2 regions of the Sanguibacter sp. A247 genome follow, and region 1 is predicted to be linked to the other one. Evidence: riboswitches for the same ligand, from Rfam matches in the RefSeq annotation. Region 1 holds a riboswitch; the other holds the start of a gene.
The links. A riboswitch is a leader RNA that binds a small molecule or an ion and turns the genes downstream of it on or off. The one in region 1 is predicted to bind cyclic di-AMP.
Positions count from the first base shown of each region.

Region 2: linked by a shared signal. The riboswitch ahead of ACTVCO_RS05490 (C40 family peptidase) and the one ahead of ACTVCO_RS11750 (C40 family peptidase) in region 1 are both predicted to bind cyclic di-AMP.

Region 1 is NZ_JBQPRE010000006.1:31,034-35,413, forward strand. It holds gene ACTVCO_RS11735 (SDR family NAD(P)-dependent oxidoreductase) at 1-399, opposite strand, end outside; gene ACTVCO_RS11740 (exodeoxyribonuclease III) at 460-1,260, shown strand; gene ACTVCO_RS11745 (hypothetical protein) at 1,257-2,114, shown strand; cyclic di-AMP (ydaO/yuaA leader) riboswitch at 2,360-2,512, shown strand; gene ACTVCO_RS11750 (C40 family peptidase) at 2,514-3,362, shown strand; gene ACTVCO_RS11755 (LuxR C-terminal-related transcriptional regulator) at 3,522-4,380, shown strand, end outside.
Region 2 is NZ_JBQPRE010000002.1:285,481-289,860, forward strand. It holds gene ACTVCO_RS05475 (hypothetical protein) at 1-65, opposite strand, end outside; gene serC (phosphoserine transaminase) at 261-1,385, opposite strand; gene ACTVCO_RS05485 (metal-dependent transcriptional regulator) at 1,547-2,248, shown strand; cyclic di-AMP (ydaO/yuaA leader) riboswitch at 2,449-2,608, shown strand; gene ACTVCO_RS05490 (C40 family peptidase) at 2,611-3,393, shown strand; gene ACTVCO_RS05495 (universal stress protein) at 3,560-4,380, shown strand, end outside.

The DNA of each region.
Region 1 (4,380 bases):
GATCGCACCGCGGCCGCGGGCCGTCATGGCTCGCGCGGCGGCGTGTGAGAGCGCCTGGACCGTGCGCACCATGACCTCGAGGAGTGCGTCCTGCGCGTCGAGGTCGGAGCCGACGAACCGCTCGTGGACCGTGTAGCCCGCGTTGTTGACGAGCAGGCCGACGGGACGCTCGTGGGACGCGAGCCGCTCCGCGACCCGTGCGACGTCCTCGCGGACCGACAGGTCAGCGGGAAGCACCTCGACGTGGACGCCGGCTGCGGCACGCAGCCGCTCTGCGAGCGTCTCGAGGCGGCCCGCGTCGCGCGCGACGAGCACGAGGTCGTGGCGCGCGGTCGCGAGCTGCCACGCGAACTCTTCGCCGAGGCCTGCGCTCGCCCCGGTCACCAGTGCGGTTCCCATGCGTCCACCCTACGAGCCCTGTGCGCCGCAGCCGCACGCGGAGGTGGGTAGCCTCGTGCCATGCGCATCGCGACGTGGAACATCAACTCGATCCGGGCCCGTGCTGACCGCGCGCTGGCGTTCCTCGAGCGCGAGGACGTCGACGTGCTCGCGCTGCAGGAGACCAAGTGCAAGGACGCTCAGTTCCCGCGGGAGGCTTTCGAGGCCGCGGGCTACGAGATCGCGACCTTCGGCTTCTCGCAGTGGAACGGCGTCGCGATCCTCTCGCGCGTCGGCCTCGAGGACGTGAGCGCGGGCTTTGACGCCCAACCGCAGTTCGGCGACCCCGCGGCGACCGAGGCGCGCGCGCTTGGCGCGACGTGCGGCGGCGTGCGCGTGTGGAGCCTGTACGTGCCGCACGGTCGCGCGCTCGACAACCCGCACTACGCGTACAAGCTCGCCTGGCTCGAGCGCCTGCGCGAGCTCTCGGCCATGTGGGCGGACGCGGGTGAGAAGGTCGCGCTCGTGGGCGACTGGAACGTCGTCCCGCTCGACACCGACGTGTGGGACGTCGCCGCGTTCGAGGGGCTCACGCACGTCTCGGAGCCCGAGCGCGCGGCGTTCCGCGCGTTTGCGGAGGCCGGGTACACGGAGGCGTCACGCACGTTCCTGCCCGACGAGCACCGGTACACGTACTGGGACTACCAGCAGCTGCGCTTCCCCCGGAACGAGGGCATGCGTATCGACTTCGCGTACACCTCGCCCGCGCTCACGCCGTTCGTCACGGACGTGCGCATCGACCGTGACGAGCGTCGGGGCAAGGGTGCTTCTGACCACGTCCCCGTCATCGTCGACGTCGACACGTCGTCGTTCGCGTCGTGAGCACGCCTCCGGTCCCGCCGGCGCCGGGACCCGTGCCCGTTCCGGAGCCCGCACCCGCACCCGAGCCTCAGCCTCTGCCCGGCACCGGCACCGGCCCGGGGCCGGTGCCGTCTCCCCTCTTCGCGTCGCCCGATGGACCCGCGCCCGCGGCACCCGACCCCTGGTCGCTCCCGGTCCCGGCGTCCGCGCCGCCCGTCGTCCCGGAGGCGCAGCAGCTGGTCGGCTACGCCCCGCAGACGCACCTGGCCGACGGATGGGACCCGCGCGCGCTCGGAACACTGGCTCCCCCCGCCCCGCGTGCCGCGCGCGAGCCGTTCGCGGTGCCCGCGTTCGTCCTCGCGTGGCTGGTCGCGCCACTCGGCGCGGTCCTCGGCGCGGTCGCCGTCGTCCGAGCCCGGCGGATGCATCGTCGGGGCGTCGGCCTGGGAGCAGCCGCGATCGTCGTCGGGCTCGTCGTGAGCGTCGTCGTGCCGACCGTCGTCCTGCCGTCGTCGGGTGCCTGGGCACGCGTCATGGGTGCGACCGAGCCGCTCGGCGACGTGCTCGCACCGACGTCGGCGTACGCACGCCAGCTGGGCCCCGGTCATTGCCTGGAGGAGATCCCTCACGGCACGACGCACCGGGTCACGGTCGTGCCGTGCACGCTGACGCACGAGGCGCTCGTCCTCGATGCCGTTCCCCTGCGAGGCGAGGCGTGGCCGGGCGCCGACGAGGTCGTGCGCACGGTCGAGACACGATGCCGCGTCCTCATCGCCGCGGGTCTCGACCTCATCGCGCTCTCGCCCACGGAGGCGGGCTGGCGCGCGGGCGACCGCACGGGTCTGTGCGTCGCACCGGCCCGTCCAGGCGCGTGAAGATCATGTGAAGGGGTGTGACGGCGGGCACGCACCCTCGGGCAAGACCCAGGTGAACACTGACCTGCGGCGCCATCTCGCTGCCCGCCCGAAACCGGGGTGGAAGATGGCGTGAAGGGCATGCGGAGCGTCGTGACCTCCCCGTGACACGGCGCCCGCGCCCGGCCTAGCGTCGTCGTCGCCCGCCATCACCTTCCCGGTGCACGGGTGCCACCCCGGACGCCGAGCGCTGCCGCCGGGGCGCGGCTCTTCACTCACCACACGGCAGCGACGGGGGACCCACTTCCGACCGTGCACCACGCGGTCTTGGGGTGAAGCCGACGGATGCGCGTCATCCACGGCCGGGCAGAACCTCAGCCCGAACCCGACAGCTCACCTCGCAGGCGTCGAGAGGTTCACATGCCCGTCCACACGACGGACGTCATGAACGAGAGCGCCACCACGACTCGTTCCGCCACGTCCACTCGCACTCGCGGCGCCCGCCGCACCGTCGCAACCCTCGTCGCAACCCTCGGCCTCGGCCTCCTGCCCGCGCTCGACGCCGCAACGGCGCAGGCCGCCCCCGCCGCCACGACCACGGCGGCCGCCCACCCGGGCGAGGACACCGCACGCACCCGCCTGACGATCCGTCGCTCCGCGACCACGACGTACCAGGGCGACAAGAGCGCACGCCTCACGCTGCGTCTGCGAAACGCCGACGCCCCCGTCGACGGCCGCGTGAAGATCTACGACGGCCGCAAGCACCTGCGCACCCTCAAGGCCGCCGACCGCAACGACGACGGCAGGCTCACGCTGCGCTACCGCCTTCCGAAGAGCCTCAAGGTCGGTCGCCACACGATCCGCGTCACCTACGTGCCCAGCACGTCGACCGACGCGCCTGCGGCCAAGCGCACGACGAAGATCCGCGTCCGCTCCGAGGGCGACCTCGTCGTCCGGACCGCCAAGCGCTATGTCGGGACCCCGTACCGATCTGGCGGCGGAACCCCGCGCGGCTTCGACTGCTCAGGCTTCACGAGCTACGTCTTCAAGAAGGCGGGCGTCGCCAAGCTCCCGCGGAGCTCGTCAGCCCAGCGCACAGCCGGCAAGGTCATCTCGCCGAAGAATGCCCGCCCCGGTGACCTCATCTGGACTCCCGGCCACGTCGCGATCTACGTCGGCAACGGCAAGCAGATCGACGCACCCCGCCCCGGGAAGAGCATCAAGGTCCGCGGCATCTGGCAGTCGAACCCCACGTTCATCCGCGTCTGACCGACGCTCTGCCCACAGACCGCGCGTGCCCGCCTTTCCCCCGAAGGCGGGCACGCGCTCGTTCGTCCACCGAACGTGAGGTGCGGGGCACGACACGACCTGTCATCGTGTCTGCGGGGACGATGACGTTCCCACGCAGGTCACGGACGTGGAGGCATCGTGGACAGACCGTCCGCCCTCGGGCAGCACCACACCGCAGCCGAGACTCGGGCCGCAGGCGGGGCCGCCCGCCTCGCGCAGCACGACGCCGAGATTCGCACGGCCGCCGCCGCTCTCTCGCGCGGCCATGGCGGCGTCGTCTGGACGGGCGACCCCGGGTCGGGGCGCTCGACGCTCCTCGACGTCGTCGCCGACGCACTCGTCAACGCCGCAACGTCCGAGGGCATGCGCCTGCGACGCATCGTCGTGCCGCGCACCCTCACGGAGATCGACGAGCGCGCGCTCGCGCCCGCTGACGGCGTGCGCCTGCTCCTGCTGGCCGACGACCTCGACCACCTCGCGCCGGCCGTCCAGACACGCCTGCTCGACGCCGCGACGCGCCCCGGAAGCCCGTGGGTGCTCCTCGCGACCCGCACGTCGGGTCCCGTCGCGGATGCCTCCCCCCTCCCGCACCCGCTCGTCGAGCGACGGGTCTCACCGCTCACGGCGCCCGACGCCCTCCTCGTGCTCGCCGAGCACGACATCGTCGCCGCGCCCCACGTCGTGGCGAGCCTCGTCCGCGCGTCCTCCGGCAATCCGGCCGCGCTCCTGCAGACGGTTCCGTGGCTGACGAACGAACAGCTCGACGGCACGAGCCTCCTGCCCGACCCCATGGCCGTACCCGCCGCGACCGAACGGCTCGTCGGGACGCGACTCGTCGACCTCTCCCTCGCCGAGCACCGGTTCCTGCTCATCGCCGCGATCACTGTCGTCGACCGCACCGACGTCCTCGTGCGCGCCGCCGGCACGGACGCCGCGACGATCGCGACGTGGCCCGCGGCTGCCCTGCTCAACCTGGCCGGCGGCCGCTGCCGCATCC
Region 2 (4,380 bases), on a different contig from region 1:
AGCCTCTCGTCGGGCGCGCCCGCGTATGTCGTCGATTTGAGCCCGACGACCTCGCCGCGCGTCACGTGACGCACCCCTGGCCGATGGCGGCAACCCGCTCAGCGGTCTCAAGCAACATCGCGCTTCCCCCGTCCCGACACGCCATGGCGCGGCGTGCTGTGTGCACACGCTACGGACGCATCGGGCGAGCGCGACAGGGTTGCGTGCCGAGATCACCCTGACCCCACCCCGGAAGCGGTCGGCGCTCGCCCGCTAGCTACTCAGCCCATCCGCTCGACGACGTAGTCGACCGCCTGCGTGAGGCGCTCGACGTCGCTCGGCTCGACGGCCGGGAAGACGCCGACGCGCAGCTGGTTGCGGCCGAGCTTGCGGTACGGGAAGACGTCGAGCACGCCGTTCTCGCGCAGCACCTTGACGATGCGCGTGGCGTCGACCGACTCGTCGATGTCGATCGTCGCGACGACGTTCGAGCGCGCGGCCGGGTCAGCGACGAACGGCGTCGCCCACTGCCGTTCCTCAGCCCAGCGGTAGAGGACTGACGCGGACTCCGCGCAACGCGCCGCCGACCACGCAAGGCCACCCTGCGCGAGCAGCCACTCAACCTGCTCAGCAAGCATGACGAGCGTCGCCACCGCGGGCGTGTTGAGCGTCTGGTCGAGGCGCGAGTTCGTCAGCGCGATCTGCAGCGAGAGGATCTCGGGGATCCAACGCTCCTTCGCGAGCCGCTCGGTGCGCTCCACGGCGTCGGGGGAGAGCGTCGCAAGCCACAGCCCACCGTCAGACGCGAAGACCTTCTGCGGCGCGAAGTAGTAGACGTCGGCCTGCGAAGCATCGAGTGCAAGGCCGCCCGCGCCGCTCGTCGCATCGATCGCCACGAGCGCGCCGTCCGAGCCCTCAGGGCGCACGACGGGTGCCATCGCACCCGTCGACGTCTCGTTGTGAGGCCACGCGTAAAAGTCGACGTCCTCACGGACCTCGGGGAGGCACACCGTGCCCGGCTCCGACGTCCGCACGAGCGAGTCACCCAAGAAGGGCGCGCGCGACGTCGCGGCAGCGAACTTCGCCGAGAACTCCCCGAAGGCCGCATGTGAAGCACGGTCATCGATGAGTGAGAACGTCGCCACGTCCCAGAACGCCGTGGCGCCACCGTTGCCCAGCACGACCTCATAGCCGTCGGGCAGGGAGAACAGCTCGCTCAACCCGGCCCGCACTCGCCGCACCACGTCCTTGACGGGTGCCTGGCGGTGCGAGGTGCCCAGCAGGTGCGCACCCGCGGCTGCGAGCGCGTCAACCTGCGCAGGGCGCACCTTCGACGGGCCAGAGCCGAAGCGCCCGTCGCGGGGCAGCAGATCAGCAGGGACAACGATCGCGGTGTTCTCGGTCACGCTCGGAGAATACGCGCGTCGCCCGGCCTCAGGCAGGGGCGTCCGCCCACTGACGACGGGACTGCGCGGGCGCTGGAGCCGGCCCCGCGGGTTCGTGACCCCGCGTCAGAAGGGACGGCCTAGACTGGGCCGCGACCGACGAAACAGGGAGGCTGTGCGCCGTGAGCGACCTCATCGACACCACCGAGATGTATCTGCGGACCATCTACGAGCTTGTCGAGGAGGGGATCGTCCCGCTTCGCGCCCGCATCGCTGAGCGACTGGGACATTCCGGCCCCACCGTCTCGCAGACCGTGGCGCGTATGGAGCGCGACGGCCTCGTCGTTGTCTCGGGCGACCGTCACCTCGAGCTCACCGAGGACGGTCACAACAAGGCCATGCGCGTCATGCGCAAGCACCGTCTCGCCGAGCGCCTGCTCACCGATGTCATCGGGCTCGACTGGGAGTTCGTCCACGACGAAGCCTGCCGGTGGGAGCACGTCATGAGCGACCGCGTCGAGCGCCACCTCATCGGGCTGCTTGACCACCCGACGAGCTCGCCCTACGGCAACCCCATCCCGGGCCTCGCCGAGATCGGCGGGACCGACCCCGGCGCGGCCTTCCTTGACGGCGTCGTCTCGCTCCAGGTCGTTCACGACGAGCTCGCCGACGGATCCTCCGCGACCGGGATCGTCGCGCGCCTGGGTGAGCCCCTGCAGACGGACATCGAGCTGTTGGCGCGCCTCGCCGCGGCGGGCCTCACACCCGGGACGACTGTCGTCCTCACGCGGCGTGCCGAGCGCCTCGAAGCGGCGTCGGTCGACGCCGAGGTGGGGGCAGACCTGCCCGTCGAAGTCTTCCGACACGTTTTCGTGGAGCGCTGACCGCTCCCTCGCATCATGACGAAAGGGCGTCCCGCCGCAGGTGGGGCGCCCTTTCTCATCGCCGCACCCCGGGGTCCCCAAAAGAGGTGTCCACGAAACGTGATCGGAACGTGACATGGCGTAGGTCGGTGGGGTACCTTCGATCTGCCCGACCGGTCAACCGGACGGGACCGCGGACGGAACGCCGAGCTCTGCCACCGGCCGCGAACACGTTGAACCGCTGGCAGAGGCGGGGGAACCACCTTGGTTTCGTGGAGACACGAGACCCGGGGTGAAGCCGGAACGACCTCGGTCGTTTCGGCCGGGCACTCTTCAGCCCGAACCCGACAGCTAACTTCGCAGGCGTTGGAGAGAGGCCAGCAGTGACCCTCAGCACCACCCGCGGACGCCACCGTGCCGCACGCCGCCCCCTCGGCCAAGTCATTGTCGACGTCGCAGGAGAGGGCATCGGGCGGCGCACAGCAGTCGTCGCAGCGTCCTCTGGCCTCCTCGTCTCGATGGCTGTGGCCCCCGCCAACGCAGCAGTCGGCTCTGACGCCGTCGCCATCGGCTCCGCCGATGTCTCTGCCCTCACGTCGCAGGCCCGCGCTCAGCTCGCAGCAGCTCCCGCCGTGACCGTCTCCGAAGGCTCCTGGGCCGCCGACATCGACGAGGTCGAGGTCGTCAAGGTCACCCCGGCACCCGAGGTTCGTCGGGCCGCCCCGGCGCCCACGCGCGCCGAAGCTCCTGAGCGCCGCGCGGCCCCTGCCTCGCGCTCCTCCGAGCGCACCGAGGCCCCCCGCGTCAAGAACAACCCGATCCCGCAGAGCGTCTCGGGCTCCAAGGTCCTCGAGATCGCCTCGCGCTACGTCGGCGTCCCGTACGTCTACGGCGGCTCGACGCCCCGCGGCTTCGACTGCTCGGGCTTCACGTCCTACGTCTTCGCCCAGGTCGGCGTCAACCTGCCGCGCTCGTCCGGAGCCCAGCGCGGCGCCGGCCAGATCATCTCGCGCGCCGACGCACGCCCCGGCGACCTCATCTGGACCCCGGGCCACATCGCGATCTACGCGGGCGGCAACACCCAGATCGACGCCCCGCGTCCCGGCAAGACCATCCAGTTCCGCAAGATCTGGCAGAGCAACCCCACGTTCATCCGCGTCGGCTGAGAAGCACGCACCGCACAACGGCCTGGCCCCGCACGGGGTCAGGCCGTTGTCGTTGAACCACACGCCGCTGCCCGTGCGGTGTGCAAGAACAGGTCGGGAACGGGTAAAGTCAACGGCAGGACGACGTGGTCCGCTCGCGCCGTCACTTCAATGAAGGAGGCCACCTGTGCCGCACCGTGACGTAGTCCTTGTCGGAGTCGACGGCTCAGCCCCGAGCCTCCACGCCCTCGACTGGGCCGCTGCTGAAGCCAAAAAGCTCGGCTGGCCACTGCACGTCGTCTGTGCGTACTCCCTGCCCTCCTTCACCGCCGCGTCACTCGACGGCGGCTACGCGGCACTCGACGACACCGCAATCCTCGACGGAGCCCGCTCCGTCCTCGACGAAGCACGCGACCGCGCCGCCGCCCAAGGCGTCGCCGTCACCGCAACCGTCACGACAGGCGACCCCGCAGGCGCGCTCGTCGACCTCTCCAAAGACCACCGCCTCGTCGTCGTCGGAACCCGCGGGCACGGCGGCTTCGCCGGACGCCTCCTCGGCACCGTCTCCTCCGCGCTGCCCGCGCACAGCCACTGCCCGACGGTCGTCGTGCCCTACCTCGGCGAAGACGGCGAACGCACCGCCATCAGCTCGATCGCCTCGAACGCAGGCCTCGACCCCGTCGATCAGCGCCCGCTGTTCCCCCTGCGACGCATCGTCGTCGGCATGGACGGCTCACCGACCGCAGAAGACGCCCTGCGCGCCGCCCTGCGTCAGCAGAAGCTCTGGGACTGCGAGCTCGTCGCCGTCGCCGGCGTGCCCGTCGGCTCCGGCGCCGGCATGCTCGCGTGGCTGCCCGCAGCAGTCGACCACGAGGCCGTCCTCGCCGACGTCGCCGAGGGGCTGAGCGTCACCGTCGACCGCGTCCTCGTCGACCACCCCGGCCAGACCGTCCGTCGCATCGTCCTCGACGGCTCCGGCGCCGAGCTCCTCACCGAGTTCTCCACCGC